3 regions of the Brevibacillus choshinensis genome follow, and region 3 is predicted to be linked to each of the others. Evidence: riboswitches for the same ligand, from Rfam matches in the RefSeq annotation. Region 3 holds a riboswitch; each other region holds the start of a gene.
What was found. A riboswitch is a leader RNA that binds a small molecule or an ion and turns the genes downstream of it on or off. The one in region 3 is predicted to bind cyclic di-AMP.
Positions count from the first base shown of each region.

Region 1: another riboswitch for cyclic di-AMP. It lies ahead of JNE38_RS20255 (CAP domain-containing protein); the one in region 3 lies ahead of JNE38_RS04745 (C40 family peptidase).
Region 2: another riboswitch for cyclic di-AMP. It lies ahead of JNE38_RS02580 (3D domain-containing protein); the one in region 3 lies ahead of JNE38_RS04745 (C40 family peptidase).

Region 1 covers NZ_CP069127.1:4,023,206-4,028,111, reverse strand. The annotation lists gene JNE38_RS20270 (amidoligase family protein) at 197-1,108, opposite strand; gene JNE38_RS20265 (hypothetical protein) at 1,292-1,435, shown strand; gene JNE38_RS20260 (hypothetical protein) at 1,576-1,770, opposite strand; cyclic di-GMP riboswitch class I at 1,783-1,865, opposite strand; gene JNE38_RS20255 (CAP domain-containing protein) at 2,090-2,755, opposite strand; cyclic di-AMP (ydaO/yuaA leader) riboswitch at 2,763-2,920, opposite strand; gene JNE38_RS20250 (NAD(P)-dependent alcohol dehydrogenase) at 3,271-4,239, shown strand; gene JNE38_RS20245 (macrolide family glycosyltransferase) at 4,400-4,906, shown strand, end outside.
Region 2 covers NZ_CP069127.1:465,894-470,799, forward strand. The annotation lists gene JNE38_RS02560 (TasA family protein) at 248-1,006, shown strand; gene JNE38_RS02565 (signal peptidase I) at 1,405-1,944, shown strand; gene JNE38_RS02570 (TasA family protein) at 2,047-2,670, shown strand; gene JNE38_RS30490 (PLP-dependent transferase) at 2,804-2,995, opposite strand; cyclic di-AMP (ydaO/yuaA leader) riboswitch at 3,209-3,364, shown strand; gene JNE38_RS02580 (3D domain-containing protein) at 3,368-3,952, shown strand; gene JNE38_RS02585 (homocysteine synthase) at 4,041-4,906, opposite strand, start outside.
Region 3 covers NZ_CP069127.1:895,646-900,551, forward strand. The annotation lists gene JNE38_RS04730 (cytochrome P450) at 1-15, shown strand, start outside; gene JNE38_RS04735 (sensor histidine kinase) at 180-1,562, opposite strand; gene JNE38_RS04740 (response regulator transcription factor) at 1,563-2,285, opposite strand; gene JNE38_RS04745 (C40 family peptidase) at 2,519-3,046, opposite strand; cyclic di-AMP (ydaO/yuaA leader) riboswitch at 3,052-3,192, opposite strand; gene JNE38_RS04750 (LiaF transmembrane domain-containing protein) at 3,497-3,901, shown strand; gene JNE38_RS04755 (PspA/IM30 family protein) at 3,968-4,663, shown strand; gene JNE38_RS04760 (class I SAM-dependent methyltransferase) at 4,757-4,906, shown strand, end outside.

The sequences.
Region 1 (4,906 bases), 3.0 Mb from region 3:
CCAATAATTAGGGGAACAAGATGTGGGCCGCCAGGTCGCCAATCCGAAGCGGCCCCACATCCAACAGAGAATCAAGTGCCCTTGGGTAACGTGGGTCGCCAAACCCGTTACCCATTACCTATTTATGTTTGAGGTGAGGGTGAAATGTCAGTAAATTATTACCAAGTGGAGGTCGTAAGCATTTGACCGGAAGCATTTATTTATCTGGGAGCTTACGAACCATTTTCCAGCCATCTGCAGATAAATGGAAAAGGTATCTGAATATCTCGCCGTCGGAATTTTCGACCACAACCAATAAACCATCTGGTCTAGGCAGTATTTGAAGGATTTCGCTATGACGGACAAGGCTGTTGACTATAGGGGTTACTATCGGCACTAGCATGTTTTCCAGCCATATTCTCTCTCGATACCAAAGCGGGGCAGGTATGGGCCGGGGATATCCAGAGAGAGGCACTCCGAGTTCAGCTGCCATTTGCTCGGGATTGCATGGGAGCTTTCGTCGTGCACCGATGGCTGCAATGAAGCGAAGGCAAAATTCTACAGTACGGATTACTTCACCGTAATTCAAAGTGCCGTTTGCATAACGAATTTCCACTGTTCGGTTATCGTACCATGCAGCAAGGTTGATGCCACATCGATGGGATTGAGGGCGTCCTGTATGTCGAAGCGCCGCATCCCCAGGGGCGGAAATAAACCGATCCCGCATTTCCCTGGTGACAGGGGGGCAGTATACGAGCCGATCTTCACTGGTGTTGAATAAGTTTTTGACTGATTCTTGATGTTGCAAGGCAGCCTCGATAAAATCGGGAATGGCTTCTTCTCCCCAAGGCTCCAAACTAACATGGATGTGAAGTCCGCAATTCCAGTTCACCCTAGCTCCTGTCGCATGGAGCCTTAGGAGCATCTCGCGGATTTGTTCGCGATCTTTCCAGAGAATGGGGGGCGTTTGAAGTTCGCTGCCGGACTCTTCGCCGGTATCATCAATTTGCCGTTCATCCAACGCCATAGTCCAGCCTGGCAAGAGTTCAACAACCTCGGGTTTACCTCCAACAAATTCAATTTCTACGCCAAAATGAAGGGCTTTCCAGTTCATAGCAAAGGGCTTCATGGTTCGCCTTCCTCCCAGGTTTGATTGTTAGCCTAAAAAATTCTAACTAGGGGAGGGGGCGGCGGAGCACGGGATTAACGAGGGACTTTTTTTCTTGGCAAGGGAAACGCCTCCCGAACAGTCTTTGTCATAAAAAAGGCCCTTTCCGGGCACCAAACTTCAAAAATTGTGATGTTGATTCTGATGCATTTGACTGAGCTGATGATGGGCAATCGCGTCATCGATGGAATGGTTTACGGCATGCTCATCTTTTCTTGTCAGGCTGTTTGTTCCAGCCAAGAAGAATCCCGCACCGATTACGGCTACCAAGGCACCAAGGAAATATAACAACGGTTACACCACCTTTCGGAATGCTTACCATAATTATAACAGTTTTTACCAGTAAAAGCATACCAAATGACGAAAATGGACGTAACTCACCATCCATACAAAAAAAGGCTGCCGTTGTTACTTGTGGCAGCACTCCTTTATCCGGTTACTTCGATGCTTTTTATATCCTGTAATGCCAAGTTCAACAGTTGCTTGCTATCATCGTGATAAACAAGGATTGTCACTTTCTCCACCTTCAATATTCGTCCTAGAATAACGTCGGATGAGTTTCTAAATTGAATTTTTAATAATGTATTCTCTTGAATCCATTTCTCTAGACGCTGACGAGTCATGAAGCATTCTCCTTTGGTAGCTGGCTGGCTTGTGTTACCACGAGGCCCCTTTAGCTTTGCGTCTCATACTTTCGCATGATTTGCCTTTATCTGGATTGGAAAAAAGGTATTGATGAAATTATAACATCAATAGGCATTTGGAAATAGGTCTTTGGTTTTGAAAACCCTCCCCTTTTTTCGACGAATGAGCGCACCAGCTAGGTAAATAATAAGACAGCAAAGCGGGGACGAGTTGCCCGGCCATAGGTTTCTGCCTTTCTGAGAAAAAACAAAAAAGCCGGCCCCTCGCTTGAGGACGCGGCTTTCCCATACCCTATCATTATCCGATGAATTCTTGCACCCAGTATCCATTCACAAAGCCTACTCCGATTTTGGTGAAGGAAGGATTCATGATGTTTTGGCGGTGACCTTCACTGTTCATCCACTGAGTCATGACTTCATCAGCCGTGCGTTGACCCATAGCAATGTTCTCACCTGCGGTCATAAACGACACCCCGAACTGTTTCATCATGTCAAAGGGAGAACCATACGTAGGGCTTGTATGGTCGAAGTAATGGTTGTTGGACATGTCAGCTGCCTTCGCTTGAGCGACCTTGTTCAAGGAAGCGTCCAGTACTACCGGTTTCAGGCCTGCTTTTGCACGTTCCTGGTTTACCAGATCCGCCACTTGCTTCATAACAGAGGATGCATCCACTTGATGTTGCTTTGCAGGCTGCTGTTGAACGGGCTGTTGTACAGGCTGCTGTTGTACAGGCTGTTGCTTGTATTGCTGTTGAACCGGCTGTTGCATTACTGGTTGATATGCATATTGCGGTTGTACCATATATGGGAAGCCTTGGGCTTGTTGCTGTTGTTGCACTTGCTTGGTCGCCCCTGCATTCAATGGGCAAGGATAAGCAGCCGCGGCAGAAGCTGTGTTAGAAAAGCCGGAAAGAGCAAATCCCAATCCCAATGTCGCGATTGCAATCGTACCTAGGCGTTTCATATTCACATCGTCTCCTTTTTTTAGCCTACGAGGTTAGTTGACGGGTTCGGATTGAGGAAACAACCCTACGCACATTGGCGATTCACCCCATGCAGATCTCTCATCTGCAAGAAAAAAAGTTCCCCCGCACTTCCATTCGTGAGGAAGTTTCGGCTGTTTTGTTTGGCATGACCTAGAATAACAGACATTCGCGGTCAAATGAAAGGTATAAAATTTGGTAGGATTAATGGGATATTAGAGAAAGTGGCAGAAACAGCGACTTCTCTGGGAGCGGTGTCCGAATATCAAAAGGAACGGCGGGGATGGAGGCAACGACTTCTTTTTCAACGAACGGATTTGATCGGGTCATAAACGGATGCTGCGGCATTCGTTTTTGTTTGCAGAACTTCGCGAAATGATATTTCTATGAATCAGGCCATATAATGCACCGTGGCTAAAGAACGGAAACTTTTGTAAGCGGTGAACTGTATATAAATATGGAGAAAGATTACGAAGGGGAGAGAAGGGGAGGAAGTATGAAAGCGATTGTATACGAGCGGTACGGACCGCCGAATGTGCTGCAGCTGCGGGAGGTCGCCAAGCCCGTACCAAATGACGACGAAATCATGATTAAGGTCTATGCTACAACCGTTGCTGCTGGGGATTGCCGGTTACGCAAAGCAGATCCTTTCCTCGCGCGCCTATTCAACGGCCTTTGGAGACCAAAGCGTATCAGGATTCTCGGATTCGAACTGGCGGGCGTGGTCGAATCGGCGGGTAGCCGCGTTACACGGTTCAAGCCGGGAGATTCCGTATATGCTGCCTGCGGAATCAGCTTCGGCGCGTATGCGGAATACAAATGTCTGCCCGAGAATGGCGGTGTCGCACTCAAACCTGCAAACATGACGTTCGAGGAGGCAGCTGCGGTACCGGTAGGCGCCTATACGGCCCTGCAATTTCTCCGGAAGGCCAACATCCAAAGCGGCAGTCGGGTGCTCGTTTACGGAGCTTCTGGCAGCGTCGGGACATATGCCGTCCAGCTCTCCAAGTATTTCGGCGCGGAAGTAACCGGATTGTGCAGCACGTCTAATGTGGAATTGGTGAAATCGCTGGGAGCCGACCGAGTCATTGATTATACAAAAGAGAAGTTCGCAGAGGAAGGTCCGTCTTACGATATCATTTTTGATACGGTCGGGAAGAGTCCATTCCAAGCTTGCGTCAAGCGTCTGACACCGAATGGCTTCTATTTGCGTGCGTACCATGTGGACTTTCTGCCGATCATTGGCGGACTATGGGTCAATGCGACGAGCAGCAAGAAGGTAATCGGCGGATCGTCGAAGGAATCCGCAGAAGACTTAATGTATCTGAAGGAGCTGATCGAGGCAGGAAAGCTGCGTTCTGTAATCGATCGCCGCTTTCCGCTGGAGCAAGCACCGGAGGCTCACAGCTATGTGGATCTGGGACATAAGAAAGGTAACGTGGTACTAACCGTTCGGGGAGACTGAACATTCTGTTCGTTCCGAAGTGAAAAACAAGGTGGTTTTGCGCAGTATGGATGGCTATGATAAACTTGATTCCATTATTTGAGTGGAGCGATCGTTTGGGGCAGTGCCCATTATTCTTGCACAAAGTAGGGAAATGCGTAATGCGTAAGGAGCGGTAGATATGGCACGTGTTTTATTTATCAATAGTGGATCAGAAGGACATATCAATCCAACGATTGGAGTGGTGCAGGAGCTTATCTCTCGCGGAGAAGAGGTAGTGTACTTTACGGTAGAAGCTTTTCGAGAGCGTATGGAGAAGACGGGAGCTACTGTACGAACAATTGACGGTCAAAAATTTATAGAAGCGTTTATCTCGGGTGGAAGAAATTATTTGCTTGAAAGAGTCAACGGTCTTTTACATACGGCAGATATCGTCATCCCTAGCGTTCTTGAGCAGATCAAAGGAGAGCATTTTGATTACATCATCCACGATTCCATGTTTGGATGCGGACGGTTACTGGCGCAGATCCTAAAGCTTCCTGCAATGAATTCGTGTACTTCTTTTGCGCAGACAAAAGAATCATTCGAGAACATGCTGGAACAGCTTTCTGACAAAATACCTGTGGAAATCCTTACACCCATCCAAGAGGAATATCACCGCCTGACGAATAGGGTGAAGGAAAAATAT
Region 2 (4,906 bases), 430 kb from region 3:
CGGCCGCACAAAATACCCCATACTTGCCCAGCGAGGATGTCCTTGCTGGGTCTTTTTATGAGGACGACCGACTGAAAGGAGTAGACTCTCTCATACTGAAGTAGAGGGTAACAATCCTACGGGGCACTCTCTACAATTGCCACTCATGAAGGAAGTCACTCATCCCTCAAAAACCTACAATGAAAAATAATGGTAGAAGATAGAACTTTTCATTCATCATACGGAAAACCGAATAAGGAGGAATAAAATGAACATCAAAAAACAATTCGCATTATCACTGGCATCAGTAGGAGTCGGAGCTGCTCTACTTGGTGGGGGCACTTACGCTTGGTTTAACAGCACGGCGACCATTAGTGAAAACGAGTTCGCTGCAGGTACGCTTGATATGGAGGTCGCTGCAGTCAACGGCTACCAAATCAAGTTTGACCTGAAAGACTTAAAGCCCGGAGATTATATGACCAGAAGATTTGACATTAAAAACACAGGCTCCTTAGATATTAAGGAAGTCCTGCTGCAGCTGAACTTCAATCCGGAGACTGATTTCAGCGAAGGAAAAGCCCCGGATGGTAACGAGAATGTTAATGTTTCTGCGGGTAAAAAAGCGAGTGCCTTGGATTATCTGAGCCAATATGAAATTCAGTTTTTCAAGACGGAAGCGGAATCTTCCTACACGACGAGCGATATGGACCTCTTGAAGCAGCTCAAGTGGAGATTAGGGAAAAATTCGGTCACTCTGCGAGACCTGTATGAGCTCACCCAGACAGAACGGCTCGATATTGCATACCGCAATCTTTTAAATCCAAAGCCCGGAACCAATACGGCGGATGATGATCAAATTGAAATGAAAATTGGGTTTATCAATAATGAACAAAAAAATCCTGATGGCACGTATGTTCAAAATAAATACCAGGGTGATTCCATCAAGATTGCGTTTGACCTGGAAGCAACCCAATGGGAAGGGATCAAGCGTGACAATGGGGACAAGCCACCCATTATCGTGGACTAATAGGATCCAGGTTGAAGGTGGGTTCAGAAACCCGCCAGTTTTGCGCATAGCAACACTTCTGACAAATACCAACTATAGCATTTGGTGCAGCTTACCTAATTGATGGTATCACCCCTAGAGAAGCATAATCATAAGGAAGCCGTAAGCGATGACCCGACATACGGTATTGTAACAGGCTCATGCATATGCATGAGCCTGTTTTTTGTGGTTACTTGAAAAAGTCGATATTCAACTCATCCTCTGGTATGAGGGGAGCAAGTGATGAGTGTGAGGAGCGTTTCAACCGTGCAAGTGTGGAGAATCACCCTGAAGCAGGAAGATAAGATGTTGGAAAATCCGTAAGATTAAAACTGTGAACGGCAAACATTCGCTCCAAAGAAAGCGGGGGATAAAAGTTAGTGGCCTTACTCAAAAAAATCATATCGATACTGACCAGTACCCTACTAATCGTTGTGATTGCCATCACGGGTTTCCTGCTCGTCGGGAAAATGAACGACGGAAAAACTATGCTGTTTGGTAACCAACTCATGGTGGTTCTAAGCGGATCTATGTCTCCAACATTTGACACTGGTAGCATAGTTGCTGTTGGCCCGGTTGACTTCAAAGAAGTGCAGACCAACGACATCATCACTTTTAAGGATCCTGAAGGCAGAACGATTACACATCGTGTCGTCGAAATCAAGGATGATCAACTAATAACCAAGGGCGATGCAAATGACGGAAAAGACACATCTCCAGTAACATCAGATCGTTTCATTGGAAAAGTACAGTACTCCATTCCGTATATTGGATTTTTCATCGAGTTTGCCAAATCTGGCACAGGGATGCTGTTCCTCTTAGGAATACCTGGTGTTTATCTGATCGTAAGCCAAGTTTGGAAGTTGCTCAAAATGATCAAAAACGAGGACTCCAATACGGCAACAAAGTCACAAGCATAAATCACCTCAACCGGTGATACCTTGGGGGCTGGTAACAGACTCAATTCTGGTATCAGGCTTCAAGTCATCATAAAAAAATTATTCCTTTAGGGGGAACTGAGAATGAGCTTGAAAAAACAATTTGCAGTAACATTGGCATCTGTGGGTCTGGGAGCAGCACTGATTGGCGGAGGAACTTTCGCATGGTTCAACGCAACAACTGAGGTTGCAAATAATACGTTTGCCGCTGGTACAATGGCGATAGGTACTCAACCGGCACAAGGTGTATTTCAAGTAAGCAATATGAAACCAGGTGACTGGGCAGTTAAGACCTTCCAAGTACAGAACAAAGGGTCCTTGGATATTAACAAAGTATTGATGGGCTTAGATTATACAATCAATGACGTTGGGAGTAACCAGTTGGATGCAGATGATTTAGCTAAAAATTTGAAGGTATATTTCCTCGCAAGTGACGATAATACAGCTACTCCTTTTGATGACCAAATAATCATCAATCCTCTCTTCCCAAATCAAGGAAAAACATTGAAAGAGTTTAAAGAGCTTAATCAAGTAGATGTTTCTAGCTTGGGCACTAAATTGTCTAACTTGAAACCAAATGGAGAAGACCGGATCTTCATTGGTATCAAATTCGTAGATGATAATGCAGACCAAAACCGATTCCAAGGTGATGGTGTGAATATCAAATTCAAGCTGGAAGGCAAACAAACTTCCGGAACAGAAAAATAGTATTAAATCAGTTCTTGAATGAAGCCCTACTCTTTAGAGAGTGGGCTTCTTTTGTTATTAAACGAAAAAGAGGTGGGATAAGTTCATACCTTTTTAAATCTATTTTTCTATTGGACTTAGCATTCCTAAAAGTTTACACGCCAGACTGAGCCACAGCCACCTTTAACGCATACCTCAAATCCCCGATAATATCACCAATCGTTTCGGTCCCAATCGAGAAACGGATCAACCCCGGGGTAATCGACGCAGTTTCCTGCTTCTCCTCTGACATCTGCTTACTCGTAGGATGAGTGACCAGCGATTTGGAATTTCTGACATTTGCCAGATGAGAGAAAAGTCATGGGGATTCGATCAGTATCTTGCCTTCATTTACGCCGACATTATATACCAAAAGTAAGTCAAGTGAGAATGGCGCCTGAACTATAATCGCAGGTATTTCACTGCCTGATGGGGAAACTAGAGTCTCCATTCCATTAGCGAATGGGATGTCAGGGTTACCAATATTTTGCCATTTACCCCCGTCAAACGAATGTGGTAATTTTTTGGGAAGCCAAAACTTCTGCTAGTGAAGTGCGGGGGACGATTTTCTTCGCAAATTCTTTCCGTTTGCGATTGGGGTGAAGCGCACATGCGCAGGGTTGACTCCTCAACCCGAATCCGACAACTAACCTCGCAGGCAGTTGAAAGGAGATCAATAATGAAAAAACGTTTCAGGGCAAAATCATTTGTAATGATGGCGTTAGGTTTCTGCTTGGCAGTGATCTCAACACCGGCATTCGCTGCTTCCTCTACCTACCAGATTAAAGCAGACGACACCTTCTACAAAATTTCCAAACAGCATAATGTGCCTTTGGCATCGATTCTACAGGCTAATCCCGGAGTAGATTCACAGAACCTGCAACCGGGGCAGACGATCCAGCTGCCAGTTGCCAAACAAGTGAAGACAGCTTCAGGTCCAACTCGTCCTTACAGCAAAATAATCAAAGCTGTGGCGACCGCCTATACAGGATCCGCGAAGGAAAACGGCGGATGGGCAGGGGTGGATTACTTAGGAAACCCGCTCAAAGTGGGTACGATCGCAGTCGATCCAGATGTGATCCCACTTGGTTCCACTGTATACATCACAGGGTACAAGCATGGCGCGCTTCCTGCGAACGGTATGATCGCGAAAGCAACCGACATCGGTGGTGGGATCAAAGACGCGCGCGTGGACATTTATGTGCCTGGTCATGATGCAAGCGATTTCGGCATGCAAAACGTTCAAATTTATGTGTTGAAGTAGTTTTGTTCGAGCGGTAATAACCTGAAAATGATCGAAAGGGCCTCCTGCATTTCTGCAGAAGGCCCTTTTTGCGCTTCTTTTGTTTGAACTATGCCGTGACCTGCTTTACCGCCGCTTTCAACGCCTGCTCCAAATCCCCAATGATATCCGCTATCGACTCCGTGCCGATCGACAGACGGATCAACCCTGGGGTAACCCCCGCTGCTGCCTGTTCTTCCTCGTTCATCTGTTGGTGAGTGGTGCTCGCAGGATGGATGACCAATGACTTGGAGTCTCCCACGTTAGCCAGGTGGGAGAACAGCTTCACGGATTCGATCAGCTTTTTCCCTTCGTTCAAGCCGCCGCGGATGCCAAAGGTGAGGATAGCGCCAGCGCCTTGAGGCAAGTATTTCTGTGCCAGCTCATGATTCGCGTCGCCCTCGAGTCCAGGGTAGCTGACCCATTCGACAGCAGGATGGGAAGCGAGATACTGTGCGACTGCCAGAGCGTTTTGGCTATGACGCTCCATGCGCAGATGCAGGGTCTCCAGCCCTTGCAGGAACAAGAAGGAGTTGAAAGGAGCTACGGCAGCCCCGATGTCTCGCTGAAGCTGGACGCGCGCTTTGATGATGTAAGCGAGCGGTCCGACAGCTTCGGTGTAAACGACACCGTGGTAGCTTGGATCCGGGGTAGTCAGGCCAGGGAACTTGCCGTTGTTCCAGTCAAACTTGCCAGAGTCTACGATGATTCCGCCGATGGCTGTGCCGTGTCCACCGATGAATTTGGTCGTGGAGTGGACGACGATGTCTGCACCGTGTTCGAAAGGACGGCACAGGATCGGGGTGGCAAACGTATTGTCGACGATCAGAGGAACGCCATTCTCATGAGCAATGTCCGCAATGGCTTGCAGATCAGCTACGTCAATGCGCGGATTTCCGATCGTTTCGCAGAAAAAGGCTTTGGTATTCTCATTGA
Region 3 (4,906 bases):
GAGAAGCGGGGGTAAGGCCATTTGGGCAAAAAAAAGAGGCATCTTTTCACGAACGGATGTGCCGCATTGTGTCAGATACCGAACTGGGGGTTATTTATCACTGAAAGCAACATGCTTACGAGTTACACTATATCAAACAAAAATAAAGAATATGTTAACTGCTTATAAATCTAAATAAACTACGCGTGATAGAAGGGGATGGTGAAGGAGAAACTGCTTCCTATCCCCAATTCACTGTTCACAATCATTTCGCCGCCATGGCGTTTGACAATGCTCTGGCAGATGGTGAGGCCGAGACCTGTTCCACCGCTGTTGCGATTGCGGGATTTTTCCGCCCGGTAGAATTTGGTGAAAACCTTTGGCAGGTCCTCGGGTGAAATGCCTTCCCCTTTGTCGATCACGGAGAAGAGGACGTGTCCTTCCCGTTGGTCGCACGTAATCAGAATGGAGCCGTTTGGCTTGTTGTAGTATATGGCGTTGTTGATCAAATTTTCCATGACCCGGCGCAGACGTGTCTCATCGGCATCGATGTGCAGCTCATTGGATACACGCAATTTCCACTGTAGCGACAGTCCTGCCTCCTGGATGCGGACCAAGTAATCCTCGATGATCCCCTTCATGAAATTCTTCACGTGGATCCGGCTGATGTTGAGCCGTACCTCAATGCTTTGCTGCGTGTAATCCTGCAGCTCGTCGAGAAGATGCTCCAGGTCGGATGTCTTCAGCTCGATTTTGTTCATCTGCTTTTGAATGCGATTGATATCCGTCACACGCCCGGAACCGATGTAGGAAGCATACCCTTTGATGGTCGTGAGGGGTGTCCGGAAATCGTGGGCGATGGCTGCGATCAGCTCGGACTGGCGCTCCTCGGAAAAGCGCAGCTCGTCCACCATGTCCCCAAAATAGCGGAAGAGCTGACCGAATTCGTCGTGCGAGCGATAGCTGAAGGAGAGGAGCCGCTTGCCTCCCCGAATTTCCTGGGTGACACGGGACAGCTCGCTGACAGGCCGCAGGATCCAGCGAACAAACAGGGCGAGCAAAACGAGCCCGACGAGCAGGATGCTGCCGTAAATGTACCACAGCATCATCGAGACGCCTTTGGTCGCCATGATGTCGTAGTCATCCGTATAGAAGTAGATGATCGTCTCTCCTTTGCGAGGAGGCTCCTGCTGAAAGTGATATTCCGCGACGACCTTCAGATCGCTGCGTTTCGATGAGCGTTGGTTCTGCGGTAAGGACGGGGGCACTTTCAGTTCGAATGCCTTTGAATCCTTGGAGAAGATGGTGTTGCCATATGCATCTTTGACAACCATCCGGTACATGATGTCCTCCGGCAGCTGCTTTTCCAGCTCCGCTCGTTCAGTCGGGTCCTTGAAATTGCTGGTTCGGAGCAGCTGATTGAGCCGCACCTTCTCTGCCGCTTCCTTTTCGTACTGGTATTGGGTGTGCCGATCTGTTTTCAGTTGTTCGACGATGATGTCCTGGAAGACAAACTTGAACAAGAGAATATTCAGCGCGAGCAAGCCGATGAAGGAGAGAAACAGTTTGTTGCGCAGACTCATTTACAGCTTCTCCCCGATGAATACGTAGCCTGTCCCCCATTGTGTTTTGATGAACTGGCGGTTCATCTCTAGCTTTTCACGCAAGTTTTTGATGTGCACGGTCACCGTATTGAGGGAGCCGTAGCCATATCCCCAGACGCGGTCGTAGATTTGCTCGCGAGTAAAGACAATGCCGGCATTTTCAGCAAGGAAAGTAAGCAATTGAAACTCCTTGGTCGACAGCTCGATCTTTTCGTTGCTGACATAGACGGAATACGTCTCTTTATGAATCTCCAGGTCCTTGAACTTCAGGACCGTAATCGGCGAATTGGACGATTCCTTCTCAGGCATCTCCTCGGTGTGCTTGCGGATGCGTTCATAGCGGCGCAGGTGTGCACGGATTCGAGCCAATAGCTCTTCGGTATCAAATGGCTTGGTGATGTAGTCGTCTGCCCCGATCTCAAACCCGACGACCTTGTCCACCGCTTTCCCTTTGGCGCTCAGAAACAGAATCGGCAAATCCCATTCCCGCCGGATCTGCGAGCACAGCTCATAGCCGCTCATGTTTGGCATCATGATATCCAGCAAAATGAGATTCGGCTTTCTTTCGCCATGCTTCAACAGCTCAAGCGCGTCCTCGCCGCTCTCGGCTTTAGACACCTCAAAGCCTTCGTTTTCCAAGATATCTTCAAGAAGCTCAATAATCTCGATGTTGTCATCGACAATTAATACGTGATCTTTCACCGGAACTACCCCCAGTTACTTCTATTAATAAAGTTCATTAATAAGCATTCAAAATAATTTTAATTACTATCGTCTATCATACCATGGTTCTAATGGATATGGGCAAGTAAACCATTCCATGATCATCAACAAACGCTTATCACAGTCACATCCTGACACCTGGTCCTAAATTTCGTCAGAAAAAGCCAGAGACCTGACGTCCCTGGCTTACTATTGCTTTTGCCGAACAACTGTTATTTAGCTTGATTTCCCGGCAACGATGCAGCTTGCACCGCGTTTTCCTTTTTCGGAGTTTCAGCCTTAGCTTCCAGAACAGGTACGTTCACACGCTTGGCGCCAACGTAACGCTTGCTCCAGTAGTATGGGTCGCTCAGCTTGGTGTTCACGACTCCACGACCAGATTCCGAGTGCACGAATGTGCCGTTTCCGATGTAGATGCCCACGTGGGAAATGCTGCGGCCATTGGTTTTGAAGAAGACCAGATCGCCTGGCTGCAAATCATCCTTGGCGACAGGAGCTCCCAATTGGTACTGGGCAGCAGAATTGTGTGGCAGGTCTACACCTAACGCATCAAATACGTAGCGCGTAAATCCGGAGCAGTCAAAGCCCTTCTTGGTGGTGCCGGAAGATTTGTAAGGGGTACCGTACAGATCGCTGACTACATCTGTCAGAGGAGATGTGGACTCCTCAGCAGCTTGTGCAGCGCCGGCTCCCATTGCAAGCAATCCAGCGATGAACAAAGATACTAACAACTTGCGCAAAAGAAACTGCTCCTTTCAAGAGCCTACGAGGTTAGCTGAAGGGTTCGGTCGAAAGGACGCCCTAGGCTGCCATGAAGCGCAACCATTCACCCCAGAAAAACATGGTTCCCCCGTTTCCGCCAAGCGGAACTCGGCTATATTCGATGTTTTTTTACACGCACTCCTATTGGAATTCTATACGAGCCCGGATTTTCCTTTTTTTTCAGCGTTTGTTCATATTTTTGACACAATATTTTGTCTGATCTTGTAACCGAAAAGCTCGAAAATGCAAGAAGCAGCGCTTCTATTGAAGAAACATGTGCTTGTCCGATTGAGGCAGGAAACAGCATCCGTCCAAGGTCGGAGACAAAAACCAACCGCACGCCCGTTATGGGTAGCCTATGCCCGGGGATACAATAAGGCCATAAGGTTAACACCTGCACCAACAAGGTGATTGGAGGGAAGCTGCGAATGAGCGAACGGTCTGGAAAGTTTCTACTCGGGCTGGTTCTGCTGCTAATCGGTGGGTTGGTTTTGCTGGATCAACTGGGAATCGATAGTGGAGATGTTTTGGGCCTTCTGGTTCCCGGGGTGATCATGCTTTACGGAGCCCGCAAAGTAATGGGACATGGCGGCTCTCGCTTCTGGGGAGTGCTGATCTTCCTCTTTGGACTTCTGATGCTGTTTGGGAAGCTGCACTTGCTGTTTCATAGCATTCTGGCGATCGGGATCATCTATCTGGGCTATCGCCTGATCCGACCGCAGCCAGCTCCCAAAGAAGGGCCAGCTGAGTGGGAAAGACAGTGGGCACAGCGAGTATTGAAAGAAGACGCACTGGACAAGTGGGAAAAAGGCATTCCAAGAAATCAGCAGTAAGTAGAAAAAGCAGAGTGATTTTTGGATGAAACTAGACGATGTGATATGATGAGGAGGAAATGACAAATGAGTATCTTTAGACGTTTACGTGACCTGACAGTAGCTTCGGTGAACGATGCATTGGATTCCATGGAAGATCCGGTGGTTATGCTCAATCAGTACATGCGTGATATGGAAGTAGAAATTGGGCAGGTTGAAGTGGCGGTTGCCCGTCAGGTAGCTTTGGAAAAGAAATTCCGTCAGCAGTGGGAGGAAGCTTTGGCATTGGTCGAAAAGCGCGACCGCCAAGTGAAACTCGCACTCACTGAGGGCGAGGACGAACTGGCGCGCCGGGCACTCGCGGACAAAAAGCAGTATGAGAGCCGTGCCTTGGAATATGAAAACCTCTTCCTGACCGCTTCGGAGGCTGCCGGCCAAATGCGTGAAAAACTGGCTGAGCTAAAAGAGGAATTTTACAAGATGCGGGCGAAGAAGTTTACGTTGATGGCTCGTGCACAGGTAGCTCGTACCCAAAAGCAAGTGAATCATGCTGTGGTAGGAATGGGCAATCAGACCGCCGGCCGCGGGTTTGCCCGCATGGAAGAGAAAGTCATGCGCATGGAAGCAGAAGCGCAAATGAGCGGTCAATGGCGCCAAACAAGCTTTGGTCTGGACAACGCATTGACTGACCTTGAAAAGGACGACCTCGATGCCGAACTGGCAAACATCAAGGCATCGATGAAGGAAAAAAAAGAGGCGGTTGCTCCAGCGGATCATTCCTGATCGGACAGGAACCGGGGCACCGGATGTAGAATAGATTGTGGCAATCAGGCAGCCTGTTTTGACAGGCTGCTTTTCCCCTAGGAGGTTCTATTCTTGGCAGATTTCTTGGTCTTTTTGCGAAGGTTTATCGCTGAGCCTGGACGCGTCGGCAGCATTGCTCCCAGCTCTCGTTTTTTGTGCGAGCGCATGTTGAGCAGTGTCGATTGGGACCGGGCCAATGTCATCATAGAATTGGGACCGGGG